DNA from 3 places in the Ralstonia edaphi genome. Region 2 is predicted to be linked to each of the others. Evidence: predicted binding sites of a transcription regulator. Region 2 holds the regulator's gene; each other region holds the start of a gene.
What was found. The regulator FNR, encoded in region 2, switches genes on or off when oxygen is low (the NO sensors DNR and NnrR bind a similar motif). The targets are predictions, from matches to a motif close to TTGATNNNNATCAA.
Positions count from the first base shown of each region.

Region 1: R2669_RS00860 (universal stress protein) is a predicted target of FNR. The motif match lies at 2,589-2,602, and genes of this name have one in related genera.
Region 3: adhP (alcohol dehydrogenase AdhP) is a predicted target of FNR. The motif match lies at 1,828-1,841, and genes of this name have one in related genera.

Region 1 covers NZ_CATWHI010000001.1:177,570-183,664, forward strand. Annotated here, with positions in the region: gene R2669_RS00840 (zinc-dependent alcohol dehydrogenase family protein) at 1-333, opposite strand, end outside; gene R2669_RS00845 (MgtC/SapB family protein) at 486-1,712, shown strand; gene R2669_RS00850 (YgaP family membrane protein) at 1,713-1,895, opposite strand; gene R2669_RS00855 (CBS domain-containing protein) at 1,928-2,395, opposite strand; gene R2669_RS00860 (universal stress protein) at 2,682-3,182, shown strand; gene R2669_RS00865 (universal stress protein) at 3,223-4,062, shown strand; gene R2669_RS00870 (BON domain-containing protein) at 4,096-4,749, shown strand; gene R2669_RS00875 (flavodoxin family protein) at 4,795-5,325, shown strand; gene R2669_RS00880 (TraR/DksA family transcriptional regulator) at 5,373-5,735, shown strand; gene R2669_RS00885 (BON domain-containing protein) at 5,766-6,095, shown strand, end outside.
Region 2 covers NZ_CATWHI010000005.1:310,112-316,206, reverse strand. Annotated here, with positions in the region: gene scpB (SMC-Scp complex subunit ScpB) at 1-465, opposite strand, end outside; gene R2669_RS18990 (sulfite exporter TauE/SafE family protein) at 953-1,696, opposite strand; gene fnr (fumarate/nitrate reduction transcriptional regulator Fnr) at 1,878-2,606, shown strand; gene R2669_RS18980 (hypothetical protein) at 2,628-2,882, opposite strand; gene R2669_RS18975 (FixH family protein) at 2,879-3,106, opposite strand; gene ccoG (cytochrome c oxidase accessory protein CcoG) at 3,133-4,596, opposite strand; gene ccoP (cytochrome-c oxidase, cbb3-type subunit III) at 4,593-5,516, opposite strand; gene R2669_RS18960 (cbb3-type cytochrome oxidase subunit 3) at 5,529-5,711, opposite strand; gene ccoO (cytochrome-c oxidase, cbb3-type subunit II) at 5,715-6,095, opposite strand, start outside.
Region 3 covers NZ_CATWHI010000007.1:117,700-123,794, forward strand. Annotated here, with positions in the region: gene R2669_RS21850 (indolepyruvate ferredoxin oxidoreductase family protein) at 1-233, shown strand, start outside; gene sbcB (exodeoxyribonuclease I) at 311-1,750, opposite strand; gene adhP (alcohol dehydrogenase AdhP) at 1,898-2,920, shown strand; gene R2669_RS21865 (2-hydroxyacid dehydrogenase) at 2,980-3,975, shown strand; gene R2669_RS21870 (HD domain-containing protein) at 3,985-4,614, opposite strand; gene R2669_RS21875 (Crp/Fnr family transcriptional regulator) at 4,742-5,473, shown strand; gene R2669_RS21880 (MFS transporter) at 5,562-6,095, shown strand, end outside.

The DNA.
Region 1 (6,095 bases), on a different contig from region 2:
GTGGTCGCACAGGTTTTCGCGGCCGTGCAGGCAGTACGGGCAGACGCCGCATGTCCAGCCAAGCCACGGCACGCCGACGCGCTCGCCTGGAGCGGGTGTTGTCACGCCTTCGCCGCATGACTCGACGATGCCTACGATTTCGTGACCGGGAATCAGGGATGGTTTCGGGGCGGTCAGTTCGCCGTCCACGATATGCAGATCGGTACGGCAGACACCACATACCGAAACGGCGATCCGGACTTCTCCCGGCCCAGGGGCGGGCAGCGGCACTTCACGCCAGCTCAACGGCTTTCCGGCGCCTTCCATCACCATGGCCTGCATCGATTCAGACATCGCTGTCTCCGAGATTGGCGTGTCTGATCAGTATGGGTCAGCACCACGGAACGGCTGCCCGACAGTCGACCGTCGACTGCGCCAGATCAACCGAAAAGCGTTGCCGCGCGCAATACTGAACGGGTGCAATGCAACGCGTCCGTGTCCACGAAATGTCTTCACTGCTGTCTTTCTCGGTTGCCTTGGGCGTGGGCCTGGCGATCGGCCTTGAGCGCGAGCGTAGTCATGCCGGCAGCACCGAGCTCCCAGCGGGCATGCGAACGTTTGCGATCGGGGCGCTGGCAGGCGCCATTGCGGCAAGCCTGCCAATACCGTTTGCCGTGCCCACGGTGTTGCTGGCCATCGCGGTGTTGGCAGCGATGGGGTATCACCATTCGGCCAATGTTGACCCTGGTGTGACGACGGAGCTCGCGCTTGTGGCGACCACGCTGCTGGGCGCCTATGCCGTGACCGAGCCGGAAATGACGGCCGGCCTGGGCACGGTCCTTCTTGTTCTGCTCTATGCCAAAGCCGGTTTGCATCGGTTTGCCCGCACGGTCATCACCCAGCGTGAACTGGCCGATCTGCTGATCCTTGCCGTGGCGGCATTGCTGATCTGGCCCGCCGTTCCAGACCGGAACCTCGGGCCGCTGAACGCCTGGAACCCGCATACGCTGTGGCTCGTTGTGCTGCTTGTCATGCTGACCGGCAACATGGGCCACTTTGCGGCGCGAGGGTTTGGAGAGCGCCTCGGTCTGCCGCTGGCCGGCTTGTTCAGCGGGTTTGCCTCGAGTGTGGCAACGATCACGACGATGGCGGCACGGGCGCGGCAAGACCGTCGCCCAGTTGACGGCGCAGTTGCCGCCGCGCTGCTCTCCAACGTTGCCACGCTGGTGCAGATGCTGCTGCTGATTGCCGCCATCAGCATCGACTTGTTGCGCGTGCTGGCGGCCCCGCTGGCGGTGGCCATGGTGGTGACCGTGGCATGGTCCGCCCTATGGATATGGCGCGGCAGCGAGCCGCTTCAGGCGGCGCCCGAGGACGCAGCGTCCGCCATCAACTGGCGCATCGCGATCGGTTTTGCGCTGTGGACGGCGGCCTTGCTGCTTGCCGCGGCCGCCGCGCGCATGTGGTTCGGGACGGCAGCGGTCGTGGCCGTCACGGTCTTCGGTGCGTTTGCCGATGTCCATGCCGCCACCGCTTCCATCGCAACGCAGGCGGCAAGCCACACGCTGCAAATATCGACGGCGGGCGCGCTCGTGATGCTTGCGCTGACGGCCAACACTTTCTCGAAGGTTGTCGTGGCCGTCAGCGGAGGCCGGGCATTTGCCGGCAAGGTCACCGCCGGTCTGCTGACCATGCTGCTGGCCAGCTGGGCGGTGTTCTGGTTGGTTGCCTGATCAATCCCGCCCGATGCCCAGCACCCAGTAGAGCGGGCACATGCGGACGAGGCCGGTCACCAGGGGGATCAGACCCACCCAGCCGACCCACGCGGGCACCTTGCCAAAGAACGCCAGCAGAATCATGGCGACGCCGATCAAGATGCGGACGGCGCGGTCCGCGGTTCCAACATTGGTGAACATGGCAGTGCTCCTGGATAACAGTGAGTGAAGCCTTAGAGAATCAAATCGGACGGCGCATGGTGGCGGGGCGCGGTCGCGTTGTCGCGGCCGAGAATGCCGGCGAGCAACGTCCATTCGCCGCCGATCGCGCGGATGGTGTCGTCCAGGCTGAGCATGCCCACCAGCCGTTGCTGACGATCGACCACGCCTAGACGGTGCAGGCCGTGGCTCAGCATCGAGCGGAGGGCTTCACTGATCACGGCGTCATCGTGGATGGTCAGGAGGCCGCGCGTCATGACTTCGGAGACGGCGGTGTGGGTGCAGTCGCTTTGGCTGGCAATGCCGTGCACCACCATGTCGCGGTCTGTCACGATGCCGACCACCCGTGAACCTCCAACGGCTTGTTCCGTGACAAGCAGCGCCCGGGCGCTTTCGTCGCGCATCAGCCGGGCGGCTTGCTGCAGCGTCGCCGTCGCCTGGACGTGGACGATGCGGTGGGAACAGATCTCGTCGACCCTCATGCTGAACTCCGATGCGCGTACGTTTTCACTATAAGAACGGGCCGGTGTCAGAAGTTGATCCCGCACAAGGTGCCGTGAGCTTTCCAGAACTGCACCCGAGAGGCAGCGGATAGCGCACGAGTCTATCGAGCGCGGCGCGCAAGCCCTTGAGGCAGATCAATTGGCATTGCCTGAGGCGCCGGCAAGCCAAACGCTGATGTAAATCAAGGGCTGATCCGCATGGTGGTCCAACATGGAATCCAGCAACCCCGTGTGGGGCGGACGACGGATTCGATGGAGGCACATCATGTACGACAGGATTCTGGTAGCCGTGGATGGCAGTCCTACGGCGGAGCGCGCGCTGGACGAGGCCATCCAGCTTGCAAAAAAGCTCGGCTCTGAGCTGGTCATCGCGCACGTGATCGACAACTCGTATCTGATGTACGACGTTGGCTATATCGATGTCGGCGCCTTTACCGAGGCACTGGTCAAACAAGGCCAGCAAATCGTTGCCGACGCGCGGGACAAGGCCGAAAAGGCCGGTGTACATGTCCACAGCGTGGTGGTGGACGACCCCATCGGAACCTTCGACATCGGCACCGCCATCGAACAGGCGGCACAGAACGTCGGCGCCCAGGCCCTGGTGCTGGGCACGCATGGGCGTCGCGGCTTCCAGCGCTTGTTCCTGGGCAGCGTGGCCGAGAGCGTTGTTCGCCGCAGCACGCTGCCGGTGCTGCTCGTCCGCGCGGTGCCCACGGAACCGGTGCACGAGACTACCGAACCGCTGAGCAACGCCGTCATTGCCTGACGGGTAGTTCCCCCCTCTGACACGACATCAGGATCTGACCATGAGTTACGCCAGTGTGATGGTGCATCTGGACCGCAGCGAGCGCGCCATGCATCGTCTCAACCTTGCAGCCCAGTACGCACAGGCGCATGGCGCCAAACTCGTCGGCATCTATGCGAGCTTCGCGCCCAGCCTCAGCTGGTTCTACATGATGGAGAACGCTGCGCGCTATCTGGAAGAAGACCGCATCCGGCGCGATGGCGTTCGGGACGCCGTACACGCGCGCTTTCGTCAGGCGACGGAGGGCCTGGGGGTGGAAACGGAGTGGCGCGCAGTGGAGGGCGACCCCGTGGCGCTCGTGCTGCGCGAGGCGCGAGAGAGCGATCTTCTCGTGGTCGGACAACGAAACCACGATGATCCGGATGAATTCATCGCCGGCGACTTTGTGGAAACCCTGATCCTGGAGTCGGGCCGCCCTGTACTGGTGGTGCCGTATGCGGGCAACTTCACGGCATTGCCCAAGCGTGTGCTGGTCGCCTGGAGCGGCGGCCGCGAAGCCGCCCGTGCCGTGCACGATGCCATGCCGATCATGAAGGGTGCCAATGTGCACGTGCTGCAGATCACCAGCAAGCAGCCAAAGCACTGGGCCGAAGAAACCACGGTCGGCCAGGTGGCGCGTGCGCTGAACGCGCGCGGCATTCAAACGACGGTTGAAGAGGCCGACTGCGCAGATTCCGACACCGCCGTGGGCGAGCTGCTGCTCTCGCGGGCGGCCGACTTCAATGCCGACCTGATCGTGATGGGCGCCTACGGGCACAGCCGCCTGCGCGAACTCGTGCTGGGCGGTGTGACGCGCACCCTGCTGAAGACGATGACCGTGCCGGCGCTGATGTCGCACTGAGCCTCTGCCGCGGCTGAACCTGATGAGATCGCCATGAAGAACGATATCCAGCTCAAGCACGATGTCGAAGAAGAACTGCAATGGGATCCGGCGGTGGATGCCAGTCGCTTTGCGGTTCAGGCCAAGGACGGCGTCGTCACGCTCTCCGGCCGCGTCGACACGTTCGCCGACAAGCATGCCGCGGAAGAGGCGATCCGGCGTGTTGCCGGCGTGACCGCGCTTGTCATCCATGTGGATGTACGGATGCCCGCGGATATGGTGCGCCCCGATGAAGACATTGCGCAGGCAATCAGCAGCGCGTTGCATTGGAATGTATCCGTGCCGGCCGATGCCATCCGCATTAGCGTCGAAGACGGCGCCGTGACGCTGCGCGGTGAAGTCGACCAGGATTTCCAGCGCCGTGCGGCGTTGGACACGGTGCGCAGGGTGCGCGGCGTGAAGTCTGTCGTCAATGCGCTGACATTGCGCGCCGCCTCCGGGCCGGCCGATCTGAGCGATCGCATCGCAAAGGCACTGCAACGCCTGGCTGCGGTCGACGCCTCGCGCCTGAATGTTTCCGTGACGGACGGGACGGTGACCCTTTACGGGCCGCTGCGCAACCTCAACGAGTGCCGTGCGGCCCGCGAAGCTGCATGGGACGCGCCAGGCGTGCGTGCCGTCGTCGACCGCATGTGGGTAGGTTCCTAGAAGCAATCCGCTGTTCCACTGCTTTCGAGATCTTTGGAGTCCGAGATGGAAAAGAAGCTGATCGTGTACTACTCGCGTACCGGTACGGCACGTCAGGTGGCCGAGCAGATGGCTGCGCAGAGCGGATGGCAGCTTGCCGAGGTGACGGACGAGCATCCGCGCGCCGGTTTCCTCGGGGATGCGCGCTGCGTCATCGAAACCGTGTTCCATGCCCGCGCGAAGTACCGCTATGAAGGCCCGCCGCTCGATGAAATCGAACATGTCGTCGTGATTGCCCCCATCTGGATGGGCCACCTGGCTTCGCCCATGCGGGACTTCCTGGCGGACCAGTTGCCGGGGTCCACGCACCTGTCCGTGATTTGCGTCATGGCCGCCCGCGGGGCCTTCCGCGCAGTCGAAGAGATTATGCGGATCACCGCGACCATTCCTGCGCCCGTACTGGCGCTGTTCCAGCGCGACGTGCTGAGCGGGTTGTCGCAGGAGGAGATGGCGGGCTTCATCGATCAGGTGAAGACCGCCGGCCGGTGGGAGCAGTCGAGGCAACGCCCGGCCTGGCTCTCGCCAACGGAAGCCTGACCTTCAACACACCGCTCGGACATTGGATCAATCGAAGGAGACTTGGCATGAGCCGCTTTACCGAGGCGCAATGGGAACGGCTGAGGAGCTTGCTCGACGAACAGGACGCACGCGTGCAGCGTCAGTTGTCCGCACTGGGGGCATCCGCGGTGCCGTTGCCGCGTGAGGCGCCGTTCGAAAACGCGGATCTTGCCGATGAAGAGGCAGGAGACCAAACGAACGACGTCATGCTCGCCCGATATCGCAGCGAGCTGGAGCAACTGGACGCTGCACGCGAGCGCATGCAGCAGCACAGCTACGGCATCTGCGTCGATTGTGGCGAGGCGATTCCGTTTTTACGCCTGCAAGCCCAGCCGACTGCCATGCGCTGCTTGCCTTGCCAAACCGCGCGCGAGCGCCGGTGGGCGTAGCAAGGCGACGCTATCTAGCAGGAGCAAAGTATGAAAAGCGATCTGGGTATCAAGCAGGACGTCAACGACGAACTGCTTTGGGAGCCCGCGGTGGATGCCGCAGCGATTGGCGTGGAAGTGGAAAACGGCGTGGTGACACTGACCGGCCACGTCCGCAGCTACATGGAGAAACTCGCTGCCGAGCATGCCGCCGAGCGTGTTGGCGGCGTGCGCGGTGTTGTGCAAAAAATTGAAGTCCGCCTGCCGGGCGCGCACACGGACGCGGACGTCGCGCAGGCAGCCCGTGCCGCGCTTGAATGGCAGGTGACCTTGCCGTCCAATCGCATCGAGGTGCTGGTCGAAAACGGCTGGGTGACGCTC
Region 2 (6,095 bases):
GTCGTCGAGAAACTGCTTGGTCGTCGCATACAGCGCCGGGCGGCCCGGCACGTCACGATGACCAATGACTTCGATCCAGCCGCGGTCTTCGATCTGCTTGATGACCTGCGTGTTGACCGTCACGCCGCGAATGTCTTCGATATCACCGCGCGTAACGGGCTGGCGATACGCGATGATCGCCAGCGTTTCCATGACGGCGCGCGAGTACTTGGGCGGCTTTTCCGGGTGCAGGCGATCGAGATACACACGCATCTCGGGGCGGCTCTGCAAACGCCAGCCGGAGGCCAGCGCAACCAGTTCGACACCGCGATTGAGCCAGTCCTGGCGCAGCTCTTCGAGCAGCACACGGATGGTATCTGCGGAAACATCTTCATCGAACAGCTTGCGCAAGTCATTGACTCGCAACGGGTCCTGCGCGCAGATCAGCGCGGTCTCGAGGACGATCTTCGCCTCTTGGGTATTCATCGGGTTGAGCGGCTCGTCATTGCTCGCGCGCGGCCAGTCGCCGTCACGCTTGAGGTTTGTCGTCCCGCCGCGAAGCACGCGGCATTTCTGAATGCTGTTTGCCCACCCGGGCCCGGCGCGCGAAGGCCAATTAATTCAATTGGACCCTGCACCGAAACGCAGTGGCTGTGCCCGCAAAGTAGGGCCGGAGGAGCGAGTTGATCCGGTGCCGGTCAGGCACCACAAGGGCAATTTCTTCCGCCGCCATGGGGACGGATACTGCACCGGACGACTACCGAGAAGAATGGCAGCCCGCCCGAATCGACTGTCCAGGGTGACTCTACCGCTGGATGGCATCGCTTGGCACCGCGCTTGGGATTGTTGATTTGCGCGGTTGGCGAATCGAATTGTTGTCGATTGTAGGGCAATTTCCGGCGACGCCGCAACCGGGAAGATGACCTAGGTCCCCGTCCCAGACCGGATGGCATTTGGCGCGCGCTTTAAACGCTTACAGCACCAGACAGAATCCGTGTGCGTTCAGCATCTCAGGAAGCCAGATCGCGTGCGCCAACCCCCAGATTCCGAACCCGGCGATGGCGACGCCGGCGGCGCCGCGCGCCCATCGCCGGCGGGACAGTCCGCGCAGCCAGCCTGCCAGGCCCGACATCATCAGCAGGTTGGGCAGCGTACCCGCCCCAAAGGCTAGCATGACCACGGCTCCGGAAGCGGCGTTGCCTGCCAGCAACGCCACAGCCAATGCGCCATAGACCATGCCGCACGGCACCAGCCCCCAGGCCATACCCGTGACATAGCGGCGCAGCAACGGCGGCTGACGTTGTAGCCTGCTGCCCAGCATGGCGGCCCCTTGAGACAGAGCTCCAGCAAACCGGCCGAGCAAGCGCTCAAGCCATACACTGCGCCACACATCTCCGGCGGAACGCACGAGCAGCAAAATCCCGTAGGCGAGTAGCAACGCGCTGGCAAACGCGAACAAGCCACGTTGAATCGGCAGCCATTGCTGGCGCCAGACGGTCGCGCCCATCGCACCCATGATCGCGCCAAGCAGCGCATAGGTGGTCAGCCGGCCGGCATGCATGACGACCTGCTCGAACCATAGCCGGCGACGGGACACGATCCGCACTGCCACGGCGCCACGTTCGGCCGCGAGGGCGATACCGCTGCACATTGCCAGACAATGCACACCGCCCAGCAGCGCAATCAGGAAAACGCTCAGCAGCGCGGCGGCACTCATCTTTCTGACGCTCTTTTGATATGGGCCAAAGTTTTCGTTTTACTGTTGCGAACTAAGCGTAATTGCCGCGTTTTGCCGCATCGGAAATGTCCGAGGACAAGGAGGTCACCGTTATAATAAGGCTGAGTTGCGCCACAAGAATTACTCATTTCACTTTCTCGAAATTCAGTCGCCCCCACCCGTGCTCACTCGAATCGCACTTACCGACCAAGCCTCGCGTTGTTCCACCTGTGTACTCGGGCAGATCTGCCTGCCGGTGGGAATGAACTCGGACGATGTGCGCAAGATGGACGATTTGGTCGGCGAGCGCATCCGCATTAAGAAGGGGCAATCGCTCTACTCCCTGGGTGAGCCGCTGGAAGCGGTGTACGGTATTCGTTTCGGCACGCTCAAAACCCATCTGACGCTGGAAGACGGTCGACACCAGATCACGGGGTTCCATCTGCCGGGTGAAATCGTCGGGCTCGACGGGATTGGCGATATGCGCCACGTGTCGGACGCCACCGCGCTCGAAGACACCGAGGTCTGCGTGGTGCGCTACGACGAGCTGCAACAGCTGTCACGCCGGCTGCCTTCGCTGCAGCATCAGTTCCTGCGCATCATGAGCAAGGAAATTTCGCAGGATCATCTGATGCTGCTCACGCTCGGTTCCATGCGTGCGGAAGAGCGTCTCGCCGCGTTCCTGCTCAATCTCTCGAAGCGCTCTGCCCAGCGCGGCTATTCGTCGACCGAATTTGTGCTGCGCATGAGCCGCGAAGAACTGGGCAGCTATCTAGGGTTGAAGCTCGAAACCGTCAGCCGCCTGTTCTCGCGCTTTGCCGAAGCGGGTCTTATTCAGATCCGCCAACGCCACGTCAAGCTGATCGACCTGGCGGGCCTGCGCCAGGTCATGAGCGGTCAGGCCGCCTAAGCCGCCTCTTATGGCGCCCGCTCAAACGAGCGGGTGTTCATGCGCTTCCAGTTTGCCGATGCCCGGCGACACATAGAGCGTCAGCGCGCTCGACAATCCGCACAGCAACCAGAATACAAAGAACGACACGGTGTAGACCGCCTGGGCCGACACCGTGATCTGCTCGCCGAAGAAGCGCAGATCGGCAGGATCGACCACCGCAAAAACCACAAGCTCAGCCAGCGCGGCCGACAGAAATGCCGGCCACAGTATCCACATCAGCAGTCGACGCTTCATCGGGCCTCCGCATGAATGGCATGCGTGGGCGAGGCGATCGTCTTTTCGACGACCAAACCGCGCCGCACGACGTTATCGTGAATGACGGCATCGGGATGCGACATCGCCAACCAGATGGTGACGCCACAGCCGATCATGGCGACGAACGGCCCTGCCATCAGCAGCCACGGCCATGGCTCGCGCCACCACGGACGGGCCTGTGCGGAAGATTGCGTTGCGTGCATCGTTGCCTCCTGTTGGGGATGCCGCATCAGCGCGGCACGATGAAGCTCGAGGGTTCGCGCAGCACGAGGCTGTCGCTACCACTGTCTGCGTGGATGACGAAACGGATTTTGTGCGAGCCCGGAGCAGCATCATCTGCCGGCCGGCGCACGCGCACTGGCAGCAAGCGGTTGGCCGCTGGCGGAAGCTCCAGTGTGGTGGATTCGCCCTGACCGCCCTGCACGTCGAGTTCCGGCATGCCCTCGGCGGTGATCGTCACGCGTATGGGATGCTCGGAGGCGTTCATCAGCTGCAGGCGATAAACGTTCTCGATCTTGCCGCCGTCCACTTCACGGGCCAGCGCACCACGATCGCGAATCACGTCAACCTTGAGGGGCTGGCGCATGGCCAACGCCACGATGAACCCGGTGATGAGCACCAGCATGATGCCGGTGTAGATCAGCACGCGCGGGCGCAGCAGATGCCGACGGGCTTCCTTCGAACTGAGCCGATCGCGCATCGCCCGTTCCGACGTATAGCGGATCAGACCGCGCGGGTAGCGCATCTTGTCCATGACCTGATCGCAGGCGTCAATGCAGGCGCCGCAACCAATGCATTCGTATTGCAGCCCCTGGCGGATGTCGATGCCGGTCGGGCAGACCTGTACACAGATGCTGCAGTCGACGCACGAACCCAGACCTTGCGCTTCGAAATCGGCATTGCGCGAACGGCTGCCGCGCGGCTCGCCGCGCTGGGTGTCATACGTAACGACGTAGGTGTCGGGGTCGACCATCACGCTCTGGAAACGAGCGTACGGGCACATGTAGCGGCACACCTGCTCGCGCATGAACCCGGCGTTGCCCCAAGTCGCGAATGCGTAGAACAGCATCCAGAAAGTCTGCCAAGGGCCGAGCGACAGCGTCCATGTCTCCATGCCCAGGTCGCGGATTGGCGTGAAGAAGCCGACGAAGGTGAACCCGGTCCACAGCGCGATCACAACCCAGGCCGAATGCTTGGCTGCCTTGAGGCGCAGCTTGCGCAGGCTCCAACGCTCGCCGTCGAGCCGGATGCGGGCAAAGCGGTCCCCTTCGATATGCCGCTCGATCCACATGAAGATTTCGGTGTAGACCGTCTGCGGACAGGCATAGCCGCAGAAGAGCCGCCCTGCCACCGCCGTGAACAGGAACAGCGCCAGTGCCGACAGCACCAGCAGCACCGTCAGATAGATGACGTCCTGGGGCCACAGCACGAGGCCAAAGAGGTAGAACTTGCGCGCCCCCAGGTCGAACAGCACGGCTTGGCGACCATTCCACTGGAACCACGGCAAGCCATAGAAGATGGCCTGCGTGGCCAGCACCAGCCAGACACGCCAACGCGCAAAGGCGCCGGTGACGGCGCGCGGATAAATTTTGCGCCGCACCTCATAGAGCATCTGCTCGGTCGGTGCATCCTCGGCGCCCGCCGCCGCAGTGGCGGGCGTCATGGGGCGCCAGGCTGGTTCTTTGTCGCTCATTGCGTGTGACTCGTGTTGCTATTCGACAGACCCCAGACATAGGCCGCCAGCATGCGGATCTTCTCCGGCGAGAGCAGGTTCTCGTGTGCCGGCATCGTGTTGTCACGGCCCTTGAGGATGGTCTCGACGATGGTCGCTTCCGAACTGCCGTACAGCCAGACGCGGTCGGTCAGGTTGGGTGCGCCCAGGGCCTGATTGCCCTTGCCGGTGGCCATGTGACAGGCCGCGCAGACCGACTTGAACGTCGGTTCGCCGCGCGCCGCCTTGATGGGGTCGTAAGACAGGCCCGACAGCGAGCGCACGTAATTGGCCACGTTGACAGCCTGATTGCCGTCCACCACTGCCGCCAGCGACGGCATGACACCGTGACGCCCCTTGGTGATGGTGGTCAGGATCGTGTCCGGCTCGCCGCCGTACAGCCAGTCGCCGTCGGTCAGGTTCGGGAAGCCCTTCGAGCCGCCAGCGTCCGAGCCATGGCACTGCGCACAGTTGTTCAGGAACAGGCGCTGGCCGATCTCATGGGCTTGCGGATCAGCGGCGATCTGCTTGATGTCCATGTCGGCGTACCGCTCATAGAGCGGGCGGACCTGCGCTTCGGCCGCCGCACGCTGCGAGGCCAGCTCGCCACGCGTGGAGAAACCGAGCACACCGCCGTATGCACCCAAACCCGGGTACAGGATCAGGTAGCCCAACGCAAAGATGCACGACAGCAGGAACATCCACATCCACCAGCGCGGCAGCGGATTGTTCAGTTCGCGCAAATCGCCGTCCCAGACGTGGCCGGTATCTTCACCGGCGCTGTGCCCCGGTGCCACTTGAATACGCCGCTGGGAGAACAGCAGCCAGACACACCACACGATGCCGACCAGGGCGATCGCTGCGATGTAATACCCCCAGAACTCCGAAATGAAGTCGCTCATGATTCTGTGTCCTTATTGATGCGGGCGCGACGCGTCTGCGCGCGCACCGGCGACCTCGGCCTCATCGGGCAGCAGGAACGGCAGCATGGCCGATTCCGCATTCGCAGCGCGGCGATGCGCAGAGAACGCCCACCAGGTAATGCAGACGAACAGCACGAGAAAGACGGCCGTCGCAATTGCACTCAGCATGGCCATGGCTCACTCCTTGGCAGCAACGGTGGCAGGTGCAGCAGCCGGCCCGACAGCCACGTCGCGGACGTTGCGCAGTTCCACACCGAGGCCTTGCAGATAGGCGACCACGGCGTCCTCTTCCGTCTTGCCCGCCAGTTGCTCGCGCGCACCGGCGATCTGTGCATCCGTGTACGGCACACCGAGCTGGCGCAGGACGTGCATCTTCTTTTCGATGTCGCTGTTGTCCAGCGGCGTCTTCGACAGCCACGCATACGACGGCATGTTCGACTCGGGCACCACCTCGCGCGGATCACGCAGGTGGATGCGATGCCAGTCATCCGAGTAGCGCTGTCCCACACGCGCCAGGTCCGGACCCGTGCGCTTGGAACCCCACAGGAACGGATGATC
Region 3 (6,095 bases), on a different contig from region 2:
AAGAACGCCGCACCGAGCGCGCGCTGATCGGCGAATACCGCGCGCTGGTCGATGAACTGGTGAAGGGCCTGACGGCGCAAAAGCTGGCCCAAGCCGTGGAACTGGCTCGGCTGCCGGAGGACATCCGCGGCTTCGGCCATGTGAAGGAGGCCAACCTGGCTGCGGCGCGCATCCGCTGGAACAAGCTGCTGGCCCAGTGGCGCGATCCGGCGGCGGCACAGCAGGCGGCCTGATCGGCGCCAAGCGTTCAGCATCGCCATGAAAAAAAACGGAGGCTTCGGCCTCCGTTTTTCTTGATGCGTCGGCTTCGTCAGCCCGGCACGATCTGCTGCGCGTAGTCGTACAGATCCTGCAGGATGGTCTGCGCACGCGTGTCGCCGTTCTCCGCCGCTTCCGCGCCCAGCTGTTGAAGCCGCTCGCCGAACATTTCGAAGGTCATGTAGCCGTCACGGCCTTCGAACAGCCGCTCGGCGCGCAACTGCTCCCACTGCTCGTATTCCTCTTCGTTCAGCGTGTCGGGGAAATTGCGTGCGCGGTAATGGAACAGCAGCTCAGGCAGGCGAGCGTCGGCAAACTCCGCATGCAGGCGCGCGAGCTGTTCGCCGCTGAGCGTGCGCAGCTCGTTGAGCAGGCGGCGATCGTCGTTGCCGACGAATCCGCCGTAGAGGTTCTGGTCGACGTCTTCAATCGGCTCCAGTTCGCGGGCGTACACCTGACGCCACGTTTCGCGCATGTCGGGCGCGCCTTGGGCGATGGCGGCGTGGCGTTCGATCGTGGCGAAGTCGATGCCCCAGCGTTCTGCCTGCGCGGGCTGCAGCGTCTTCATGTTGCTGATGACGATGGGCGACTTGTTGATGTGAATCGACTTGATCGGCAGTCGCGTGGTGCCCTCGGCCAGATCGGCCGTGCGCGTGAACATGCGCTCGCGGATCGTCGCCACATCCATGTGGAACAGCTCGGACGGGTCGAACGCGAGATCCCAGACGATCAGTTCGTTCTTGTTGGTCGGATGCCCGCCCAGTGGCCACACCACGGCCATGCAGCCACGCTCCACGCCGTACATGCCGGAGATGTGCAGCAACGGCCGCGGCGCATCGCCAATCTCGGCCACCACGCGGTCTTTCTTGCGCAGCGCCAGGCAGAAATCGAACAGGCGCGGCTGCGCATTGCGAATCAGACGCGCCAGCGCGATCGTCGCGCGCACATCGGACACCGCATCGTGCGCCGCCTCGTGCACCAGGCCGTTGGCCTTGGACAGATGCTCCAGCTTGAAGCTCGGCCGACCGTCTTCGTGGGTCGGCCATTGAATGCCTTCCGGGCGCAGGGCCCACGTCGTGCGGACCACATCGAGCAGATCCCAGCGTCCGCAGTCGTTCTGCCACTCGCGGGCATACGGGTCGATCAGGTTGCGCCAGAACAGGTGGCGCGTCACCTCATCGTCGAAACGGATGGTGTTGTAGCCGACGCCGATGGTGCCGGGCGTGCCGAGTTCGCGCTCGATGGCCTGGGCGAAACGGTATTCCGGAATGCCTTGCCGGGCGCATTGTTGCGGCGTGATGCCGGTGATGAGGCACGACACCGGATCGGGCAGCCAGTCGTTGGACGGCTGGCAGAACAGTTCGACCGGCTCGCCGATCTCGTTCAGCTCGGCATCGGTGCGGATGCCGGCAAACTGCGCGGGGCGATCACGGCGCGGCACGGCGCCGAACGTTTCGTAGTCGTGCCAGAGAAAGGTGGGAGTGACAGGCAAGGCAGCGGCTCGCTGGAAAACACTGAAGATGCCGGCATGTTAACAGTGTTGCCCATCCCGCTCGCCCTCCTTGGCGGTTGACTCACATCAACCCGCATCGGGCAGGCGTCGACCAGACTGGTATCTCCCCCAACCCGGAGATGTCTCATGGCCCAGTCGATGAAAGCCGCAGTAGTCCATGCGTTTGGCGAACCCTTGCGCATTGAGGAAGTGCCTGTTCCCACACCTGGGCGCGGGCAGATTCTTGTCAAGATCGCGGCCTCGGGCGTCTGCCATACAGACTTGCACGCCGCCGATGGCGACTGGCCCGTCAGGCCAAGCCTGCCGTTCATCCCCGGGCATGAAGGCGTGGGTTATGTGGCAGCCGTGGGCGAAGGCGTGACCGCCGTCAAGGAAGGCGACCGCGTGGGTGTGCCCTGGCTCTACACCGCCTGCGGCCACTGCGAGCATTGCCTGAGTGGCTGGGAAACCCTCTGCCACGAGCAGCAGAACACCGGCTACTCCGTCAACGGCGGCTATGCCGAATACGTACTGGCCGACCCGAACTATGTCGGCCACCTGCCCGCGCAGGTCAGCTTTGAAGAGATCGCACCGATCCTCTGCGCAGGCGTGACGGTCTACAAGGGCATCCGCATGACGGATACGCGCCCCGGCCAGTGGATCGCCATTTCCGGCATTGGCGGGCTGGGACACGTGGCGGTGCAATACGCGATTGCGATGGGCCTGCACGTGGTGGCCGTCGACGTGGCGCCCGACAAGCTGGCGCTGGCACGGGAGCTTGGGGCCAAGCTCGTCGTCGATGCCTCGCAGCAAGACCCGGCGGCCGTGATCCAGAAAGAGATCGGCGGTGTGCACGGCGTGCTGGTGACGGCGGTGTCACGGAGCGCCTTTGCGCAAGCGCTGGGCATGGTGCGGCGCGGCGGGACGATCTCGCTCAACGGGCTGCCGCCGGGCGATTTTCCGCTGCCGATCTTCTCCACGGTGCTCAACGGCATCACCGTGCGGGGCTCGATTGTGGGCACGCGGCGTGATCTGCAAGAGTCGCTGCAGTTTGCCGCCGAGGGGTTAGTGCGCGCCCACATTCACCGCGACAAGCTCGACAACATCAACCAGGTGTTCGCCGATCTGAAGGCCGGCAAGGTGGATGGCCGCATTGTCCTGACGCTCTGAGCGCCGGCACCCGGCGGTGCGAGTAAGCTGCAGGCATCACGTCCGCTTGCCCCGCCGCCATGCGCATCCTCTTTTTCAGCAGCCACCGTTACGACGAAGACAGCTTCCGCGCCTCACTCACGCGTGGCGGCCACGGCTTCGACCTCGTTTTCCAGCGCGCGCACCTCGACGCACAGACGGCGTCCCTCGCAGCCGGCTTTGAAGTGGTGTGCCCCTTCGTGAATGATTGCCTCGATGCGGAAGTGCTCGAGGCGCTGGCAGCGGGCGGCACGCGGCTGATCGCGTTGCGCTCGGCGGGCTTCAACCATGTCGACCTGGCGGCCGCGCAGCGGCTGGGGCTGACGGTGGTGCGCGTGCCGGCGTATTCGCCGCACGCGGTGGCCGAACATGCGGTCGGCATGATCCTCACGCTGAACCGGCGGCTGCACCGCGCCTGCAATCGCACGCGGGAAGGCGATTTCTCGCTGGACGGATTGCTGGGCTTCGACCTTGCCGGCAAGACTGTCGGCGTGGTCGGCACGGGGCAGATCGGCCAGGTGTTCGCGCGCATCATGGCGGGTTTCGGCTGTCACGTGCTGGCATTCGATCCGTTTCCGCAGGCGGCGCTGACGGCGCTGGGCGTGCGCTACGTGCCGCTGCCTGAATTGCTGGCGCAGGCCGATATCGTCAGCCTGCACTGCCCGCTCAACGCCGGCACACACCACCTCATCGACGCCAGCGCGCTCGCCAGCATGAAGCCGGGCGCGATGCTCATCAACACGAGCCGCGGCGGTCTCGTCGACAGCCCGGCGCTGATCGACGCCCTCAAGACCGGCCAGCTCGGCCACCTCGGGCTGGACGTCTACGAAGAAGAGGCCGATCTGTTCTTCGAAGACCGCTCCGCCGACGTGCTGCAGGACGACGTACTGGCGCGGCTCCTGAGCTTTCCCAACGTCATCGTCACCGCGCATCAGGCGTTCTTCACGCGCGAGGCGCTGGCGGGCATTGCCGACACCACACTCGCCAACGTGGCGGCGTGGGCGGCAGGCGCGCCCGTCAATGTGGTGAAGGCCTAGGCCTGCACATCAGGCCGCCGCGGCTTTCGGCCGCGACAGTTCGCTTTCGCCTTCCTTCACGTAGATGGAGTTGCGTGGCTTGGCCAGCACGCGCCGCACCATCGGCTCGAAGAACGACAGCGGCAGGTTGTCGTAATCCGGCATGAAGGCCGCGGCGTCGTATTTGGCGCAGAACTCGGCGGTGCGCTCGAACAGTTCCGGCTGGCTGCGGTACTGCTCGCGCACGTTGCGGTCGAGCCCGAGATGGTGGAAGAAGTAGTAGCCCTGGAAGATGCCGTGCTTCTCGACCATCCACAGGTTTTCCGGGCTCACGAACGGCTTCAGGATGGCCGCGGCGATGTCCGGATGGTTGAAGCTGCCCAGCGTGTCGCCAATGTCGTGCAACAGCGCGCAGACGACGTATTCCTCGTCACGCCCGTCGCGGTGGGCAAGCGTGGCGGTTTGCAGGGAATGCGCGAGACGGTCGATCGGAAAGCCGCCGCAATCACCGTCGAGCAGCTTCAGGTGCGCGAGCACGCGGTCGGGTAATGCACGGGCGTAAGGCATGAACTCCGCCGAGATAGCGGCCCAGTCCTCGCGCGTGCCGTGCTCCATATGGGAAAACGTTGCGCGCGGGGCGGTGTGTTGGGAATCGGTCATTGGGGGTGTCTCCTTCGTCGCCGGAATGGTCGCGTCGGTGCCGCGTCGTATTTCTTGAGTGGCTGGCTGCGCGGCTAGCGGGCCATTCTCTGCCGGCGCTTGCATGCAGACTGTCAAGCGTTTGACAATGATCGGACCGCCCTCGCCGCATCCTGCCGCCATGCCCGCAGACGCCACCCACACCGCCGCCGCGCCCACGCCTGCACAGCTCGCGCAGGGCTGGCTGCGCGACGCCCCCGCCGAGCTGCTGGCCGAGATTGCGCCCACCGCACGCCTGATCACCTACCCCGACGGCGAATGCATCCACCCGCACGGCGGTCCCGCACAGGGCATGTTCCTGATCGTGCGCGGCCGCGTGCGCATCAGCCGGACGACGGACGGCGGCAGCGAACTCGTCTACGGTGTGCTGCGGGCGGGCGAATGGTTTGGCGAGATCGCGCTCATCGACGGCGGTGGCCGCACGCACAGCGCCCATGCGCAGGGGCCGACCACGCTCGTCTTGCTGGGCAGCGCGGCGTTTGCGCGCGTGGTGTCGGCTTACCCGGCCGGCATGTGGGCGCTGATGCAGCAGCTCTGCCAGCGCATCCGCCTCATCTTCGACGAGTTCGAGCACGCCAGCGAAATGCCCGCCGATGCCCGCCTCGCCCAACGACTGCTGCAGCTCGCCCGCGCCGGCGATGGCCGCTCCGTGGCCGCCAGCAACGAAGAACTGGGCCGCATGCTGGCGCGCTCGCGGCAGACGATCTCAAAGTACCTGCAGGCGTGGCAGCGCGCGGGCTGGATCCGCTGCCATTACCGGACCGTCGAGATCGTCGACGCGGCAGCTTTGCGGAGGCTGATGGACGGGCACGCTGCTTGAGCGTGCCCTGCGCATGGGGCGCGCGCGCCGCAATCTGCGCCGATAGAATGGATTTTTGCCGCGCAGATCTGCCCCTTCCACCGCTCCCATGAACCCCATGTTCTCGCCCGGCTCGCCTGAAGGCCGGCGCCTTGTGTTGTTGCTGGGCCTCGCGCAGATGGTGTCGTGGGGCACGCTGTACTTCACCTTCACCGTGTTTCTGGCGCCCATGCACGACACGCTTGGCTGGGCGCGGCCGTTTCTGGCGGGCGGGTTTTCGCTCGGGCTGCTGGTGTGGGCGCTGTGCTCGTTCTGGGTCGGACGCGCCCTCGACCGCTGGCCGGCGCGCCGCGTGATGGGAGGAGGCACCGTGCTGGCGGCGGGCGGTCTGCTGGCGTGGTCCTTCGTCTCAAATGAGGCCGCCTTCCTGTTGCTCTGGTTGCCGATGGGCCTGGCGATGGCCACGACGCTCTACGACCCGGCCTTCGTCGTGCTTCGCCAGGCGTTTGGCGATGCGTACCAGCGCCCGATCATCGGCCTCACGCTGATCGCCGGGTTCTCCAGCACGCTGAGCATTCCGCTTGCGCAATGGGGCGTCGAACACGTCGGCTGGCGGCACACGCTGCAGCTTTTTGCGCTGGCG